2 regions of the Aerococcus sanguinicola genome follow, and region 2 is predicted to be linked to the other one. Evidence: predicted binding sites of a transcription regulator. Region 2 holds the regulator's gene; the other holds the start of a gene.
The links. Region 2 encodes HrcA, which represses chaperone genes, less so after heat shock. Its sites were predicted from a motif close to TTAGCACTCNNNNNNNNNGAGTGCTAA; they were not measured.
Positions count from the first base shown of each region.

Region 1 (3,421 bases), 610 kb from region 2:
ACTGCTGGTGCTTCAGGTTCTGGCTTATCCGCAACAACACTTTCTGTTGAGAGGATAAGACCGGCAACTGAGCCAGCATTTTGTAGGGCTGAACGGGTTACCTTAGTTGGGTCAACAATCCCTGCTTCAATCATATCTACCCATTCATTGTTTTGGGCATTGAAACCAATACCTTGGTCTTTAGAACGGAGGCGTTCCACAATAACTGAACCTTCTAAGCCAGCATTTTCAACAATTTGGCGGAGAGGTTCTTCTAAGGCGCGTGCCACGATACGTGCACCTGTGGCAGCGTCACCTTCCAGCGCTTCTGTTGCTTTTTCAACTTTATCTTGAACATTCATGAGAGCAGTCCCCCCACCAGCAACGATACCTTCTTCAACCGCTGCACGGGTCGCATTCAAGGCATCTTCAATGCGGAGTTTACGTTCTTTTTGTTCAGATTCAGTTGCAGCACCGACTTTAACAACGGCTACCCCACCAGCTAATTTAGCTAAGCGTTCTTGGAGTTTTTCACGGTCATAGTCAGATGTGCTTTCTTCGATTTGTTTACGGATTAAGGCAATACGTTGTTCTAATTGTTCCTTATTGCCGCCACCTTCAACAACTGTGGTATGGTCCTTGGTTACAGTAACGCTACCAGCCTTACCTAAGTGGTTGATGGTTGCGTCTTTCAATTCTAAGCCGAGATCTTCAGAGATCACTTGCCCCCCCGTTAGGACAGCTAAGTCTTCTAGCATTTCTTTACGACGGTCGCCGAAACCTGGTGCTTTAACAGCAACTACATTCATGGTCCCGCGTAATTTGTTCAGTACTAAGGTTGGAAGAGCTTCCCCATCCACATCATCAGCAATTAAGAGCAGTGGGCTACCTTGTTGTAAGATTTGTTCAAGGAGAGGAAGGATATCTTGGATATTTGAAATCTTACGGTCTGTTAAGAGAATGTATGGATTTTCCAAGCTGGCTTCCATTTTTTCATTGTCTGTTACCATATATTGGGAGAGGTAACCGCGGTCGAATTCCATCCCTTCAACCACGTCTAAGGTCGTATCGATAGACTTAGAGTCTTCAATGGTAATCACACCATCTTCGCCAACCTTGCCCATAGCTTCAGCAATCAGCTTGCCGACTTCTTGGTCACCAGAAGAGATCGCAGCAACGTTAGCAATGGCATCTTGAGATTCCACTTGAACAGAGTTTTCCTTCAAGCCTTCAACAGCTGTCCGGATTGCTTCGTCGATCCCGCGGCGAACGCCAACAGGGTTAGCACCAGCGGTCACATTCTTCAAGCCTTCACGAACAATGGCCTGGGTTAGGATCGTTGCAGTGGTGGTTCCGTCACCAGCTACATCATTGGTCTTAGAAGCTACTTCAGCGACTAATTTAGCCCCCATGTTTTCGAAGTGGTCTTCTAATTCGATATCTTTAGCAATGGTTACCCCATCATTAGTGATCAATGGTGAGCCATAGCTTTGTTCGAGGACAACGTTACGTCCCTTAGGCCCTAAGGTAATCTTCACCGTATTCGCTAACTTGTCCACACCACGCACTAAAGCTTGACGGGCATCTTCTGAAAATTTAATATCTTTTGCCATTAAAATTCATGCTCCTCTCGATACACAAGTAATGATTCAATCTTTAAATTTAATTTTTGATCTAGTCTTCAATAACAGCGACAATATCTTTCGCTTTTAAGATGAGGTATTTTTCACCAGCATATTCCACTTCATTGCCGGCATATTTTTCAAATAAGACAAGGTCATCTTTCTTAACTGGACTTGTGAAATCTTCTGTTTCATCAGCAACTGCAATAACACGTCCCACTTGGGATTTTTCTTGGGCTGCAGATGGTAGTATAATACCAGACGTTGTTTTTTCTTCTTGTTCTTCAAGCTGAACAATCACACGTTCATTTAAAGGTTTTAACATAATTCACATTCCTCCATCAGTTCCAAAAAACAATTCACTTTTTATCGTTAGCACTCACAACTTCCAAGTGCTAACTTACATTTATTATCTTAAAACATTTTATTTTAGAATGCAAGTCTTTTGTTGACTTTTTTTGACCTTTTAGTTTTTCTTTAAATTTTTCCGCCAAAATAGCTGATCTCACTTGTCTTTTAGCCATATTTTCGTTACATTACATATTACGATGCAAGATTAAAAAGGAGTGTTGCTATGTCTTTACAATCACTAGTCATGAATATTGTGCTAAAAATCATCCTTGCTGGCCTCTTCCTCTCCCTGGCTATTTCAATGGTCAGTGAAAACGGTTGGTCCTTCCTTCCCTTCATTAATATTCTCTTAGCAAGCCACGATATCTTCCAAAGTATCCAGTTAATTCGAGCCTACCGAAGAATCAAAAACCTATAAACCAGGTAAGTGGTCTTAAAAGAAATTAATCGAAAAGTGCCTCAAAGAGAGCTATTTCGCTCCTTTGAGGCACTTTTTTGATCACTTATATTAAGCTGATTTCTTAATGGTGGGTCACATAATAAATCAAAGTCTGTAATTCATTGGCTAAATCCACAGTCTGAACAAACATGTCTTTAGGCACATTGAGCCGACTAGCTGAGAAGTTTAATATTCCCTTGACTCCAGCTTCTTCAAGTTGTGGCACCACGCTTTGGGCGGCATGACTAGGGACCGCTAGAATGACAATATCAATTTGACGGGCTTCTAGCTGGTCGACGATCTCGTCCATGCTGTAGATTGGCACCCCTTCGTGGATCTTACCGACCTTCTCTGGATCAATATCGAAAGCTGCATTAATATGAACATTATTAGATTGCTTAAAGTTATAAGAAATTAAGGCATTCCCCAAATTCCCCACACCGATCAGAGCGACCATGGTGAGCTGGTCTTGGCTCAGTAGGCGGCTGAAAAATTCAATTAAATGATCAATTTCATAACCATAGCCCCGTTTGCCCAAAGTACCAAAATAAGAAAAATCACGTCGGATGGTAGCACTGTCGACTTTTACTGCATCAGAAATCTGTTCGGAAGAGACACGATCCATCCCCATTGCCTTGAAATTCTTCAAGCAACGGTAGTAGATTGATAAGCGCTTAGCTGTTGCCTTTGGTATCTTTTTCACTAGAATCCCCCCTGTTTGTTCAATTGTGAAAAATAGAATAGGAATATTTTACCAGGATTTCGACTTCGTAGCAAATCTAAAACTTTAATTTAAGCTTAAGCCGAAGCCATAAGTGTAGCTATTTCCCGCACTATCTTGATAGGCATAAGCGCGGTCCATATACTTGTCCTTATCGTAGCCCGGTACATCATTAGGGGAAGCACAAATACCTTCATCATTAACCGCAATCACGTCATCATTGGCGGGTAGGGTTAGAGGCAGTTTCCCCTTGGCAGGGCAGGCCCCTGTATAGACATCAATGATGGCCTGGATAAAGCTATTAAAGCT
Region 1 is NZ_CP014160.1:1,223,454-1,226,874, reverse strand. It holds gene groL (chaperonin GroEL) at 1-1,592, opposite strand, end outside; gene AWM72_RS05465 (co-chaperone GroES) at 1,654-1,926, opposite strand; gene AWM72_RS05460 (hypothetical protein) at 2,176-2,370, shown strand; gene AWM72_RS05455 (redox-sensing transcriptional repressor Rex) at 2,474-3,100, opposite strand; gene AWM72_RS05450 (glycoside hydrolase family 3 protein) at 3,179-3,421, opposite strand, start outside.
Region 1: AWM72_RS05465 (co-chaperone GroES) is a predicted target of HrcA. The motif match lies at 1,974-2,000, and genes of this name have one in related genera.

Region 2 (3,421 bases):
AACCACCCGGAAGTTAGCAATAGCAGAGCCCGCCTGGATGGACCAGGTATGAACGGGAACAATCTCCCTTGAAGCGAGGATTTCAATCCCAGAAATATTGGCAAAGACCGTGAAGGCAGCAAAGACAACCAATAAGACCAGGTAGTCTTTTTTTGATTGACGGTTGACCAGGGCCTCCTTGAAGCGGGGAATATAGAGGAGGGCGTAGGCGAGAAGAACCATCAAGCCGGCCCGCTCCATCAACAGCATAAAAAGTTCAAGCATTTAACGAGCCTCTCTTCATGAAAAAATAGTTGGGTTGAGCAGTTATATACACATTGGTCGTTTTTCTTTAACTACTGCTAAGTTTAACAGATTCTCCCAAAAGCGACTAGAGGCTTAAGATTGCCTCTTACAATTTTTGATTTTGTCATTATAATAAGAATAAAGTGTTTTTATTAGAAAGGAATGATTAGATGATAAGAAAAGGATGGCGATTGGTCCTCCTGGTCTCCTTGGTCTTCTTATTAGGAGCCTGCCAGGGACAGAAGGGGCAACAGAAGGTATTAATTGGTTCTAAGGCTTCGGATGCTGAAATCTGGCGCTATATTGCTAAGTCGGATGCAGCTAAGGAGGCTGGTTTTGAGATTGAGGTTAAAGATTTTGTCGAAGGTCCAGTTCTCAATACAGCGACGGCTGAAGGAGAGGTTGATGTCAATGCCTTCCAGAATTTTGCCTACATGAATAGCTTCAACCAAGAACAAGGCGACTCCCTTGAAGCCCTGGGATCGACATATTTTGAACCCATGGGCTTGTATTCCGCTAAATTGGACAAGTTGGAAGACCTGGACCAAGGGGCTCATATCGGCTTAGCTGACTATCCTTCTGACCAGTCCCGGGCCTTGCTCTTGCTTCAAGCAGCGGGCTTAATTGAGTTAACAGATGAAGAGAAGAGCCTCTACAGTGTGGATGATATCCAAGCCAACCCCAAACAATTAAATTTTGACGTGATGAATGAGAATACCCTACCACGCAGCTTGACTGACCTAGATGCGGCCTGCATCGGGAACACGATTGCTATGGAAGCAGGCTTGGACCTAGAAGAGGATACGATCTATAAGGAAAGTGTCAATGACGATACTCTGGGCAGCGTCAATATCCTTGCGGTTGCCAAGGACCATCCCAATAAAGAAGCCCTTAAAAAACTTCTCGACCTCTACCATTCAGAGGATGTTCAAAATTTTGTTAAGGAAAAATTTAAAGGGACTAAACAGCCGGTTAAATTAGACCAGGAAGAAATTCAAGCAGCCAGTCAATACGAGAAGTAAGAGGCACTAACCAAAAGTCATGTTCAATTTGTTCATGGCTTTTTTATTTAAAATGGGCATCCCTTAACCTTTGAAACTAGGACTCTTTAGCCTAAGCAAATACTTTAGATCTTTGACCCAGTGCGCATATAATTTCTCTAGTTAAAAGATCAAAAAAATGTTTGACTATTGTTGACATTCATTTCTGAACATGATATATTATATGTGTTAGCAGTTGAAGTCGCCAAGTGCTAAAGAGGTGAGAACATGTTAACAGAAAGACAAATGCTGATCTTGCAGGCAGTGATCGATGCTCACGCGTCCCTTGCTGAGCCAGTGGGGTCCAAGGCCTTAGCCGGTGATCCCCACATTAATGCAAGTTCAGCGACTATCCGTAATGAGATGAGTTATTTGGAGAAACTTGGCTTGTTAACGAAGATGCATTCGTCTTCAGGGCGGGTGCCGACTGAGTCAGGCTACCGCTATTATATCAATTATATTTTGCCCCGTTATGGGGGACTAATTGATCGCGGTCTAAGTCGAGACCAGGCTGAGCGGGTTGAAGAGATTTTTGCTTCGCCCTATACCCAGTTGGCCGACATCATTGCTCGGTCAACGGAGGCAATGGCTGAACTGACAAGTTACGTTGCGATTGCTTTGGGCCCCCAAGTGACCCACCATCGCTTAGCTGCCTTTCGGATTGTTGGCATGACACCACACAAGGCAATGGCGATTCTCATTACTGACCAAGAAGCTGTTGAAAATCAAGTCTTCACGATTCCTGAAGGATTGGACGAAGGGGCGCTTGACCAACTTGTTCATTTGGTGAATGAAGAGCTAGTGGGACTGCCGCTCTATGAAGTCGTCCTGCGTTTGCGCCAAGACTATATCCACTATTTGGATCGTTCAGTCCAACATTTACTTGAGAAAGAGCTACTCATTCAAAGCCTGCTGATGAAATTAAATGAAGAGAGGCTCAATATACAAGGCACGGATAAGTTTTATCAAACATTATCGGAAAAAGAAGAGATTGATCAAATCTTAAATCTTAATGCCTTATTGAGCGACCAAGATGTGGTTACCCAGTTAATCGAGGAACCTCAAACCGGTATTCAGATTCGCATCGGCAAGGAATTAGAAGATAAGCGACTCAAGCATATGAGTTTAATGACTTCAACAATTGGTGAAGAAGATCCTGCTAATCAGATTACATTTGCGATTCTCGGTCCAGAAACCATGTCTTATTTGCAGGTTGCTCAGCTTTTTAATGGGATGCGATCTGCCATTCGCAGGTATTTGGACGAGAGCAATGAATTAAGACAAAATTAAAAAGGAGGCTTTACTCAAGTGTCAGATCAGGAAAAAGATTTCGAAACAAAAGAAGAAAAAGAGAAAGTTTCTAATGAAGAAGTCGACGAACAAACTGAAACAAATGAAGAAAATATAGAAAAAGAAGAAAGTCAAGCAGATCCGGTGGCTGAATTGGAAGATAAGATCGCGCAAAAAGATGATCAAATCTTACGTTTATCTGCTGAAATTAAAAATATCCAGCGCCGAAATGCTAATGAAAGACAAGATGCGGCCAAGTACCGGTCACAAAGTTTGGCCCAAGCTATTCTTCCTTCCCTAGATAATTTGGAACGCGCCTTAGCCATTGAAGCTGATGACGAAGCGTCCAATAATCTGAAGAAGGGGGTTGAGATGGTCCACCAAAGCTTGCTTGAAGCCTTGAAGGCAGAAGGGGTTGAGGTAATCGATCCAGTCGGTGAAGCCTTTGACCCGAACTTCCACCAATCCGTTTCTTCTGTGCCTGCTGAAGAAGGCCAGGAAGCAGAAGAAATTGTTGAAGTTTACCAAAAAGGTTATGTCTTAAAGGACCGCGTCTTAAGACCCGCAATGGTTATCATTGCACAATAAAAAAAGACTAATGTTCACGCTACAGAGCGAATAATCGAAGAAAAGGAGATTTTAAATTATGGCAAAAATTATTGGTATTGACTTAGGGACTACAAACTCAGCTGTCGCAGTACTTGAAGGTGGCGAACCTAAGATTATTCCAAACCCAGAAGGTAACCGGACGACACCATCTGTTGTATCCTTTAAAGATGGGGAATCATCAGTCGGTGAAGTAGCCA
Region 2 is NZ_CP014160.1:1,832,612-1,836,032, forward strand. It holds gene AWM72_RS08180 (LytS/YhcK type 5TM receptor domain-containing protein) at 1-264, opposite strand, end outside; gene AWM72_RS08185 (MetQ/NlpA family ABC transporter substrate-binding protein) at 456-1,307, shown strand; gene hrcA (heat-inducible transcriptional repressor HrcA) at 1,554-2,615, shown strand; gene grpE (nucleotide exchange factor GrpE) at 2,634-3,203, shown strand; gene dnaK (molecular chaperone DnaK) at 3,262-3,421, shown strand, end outside.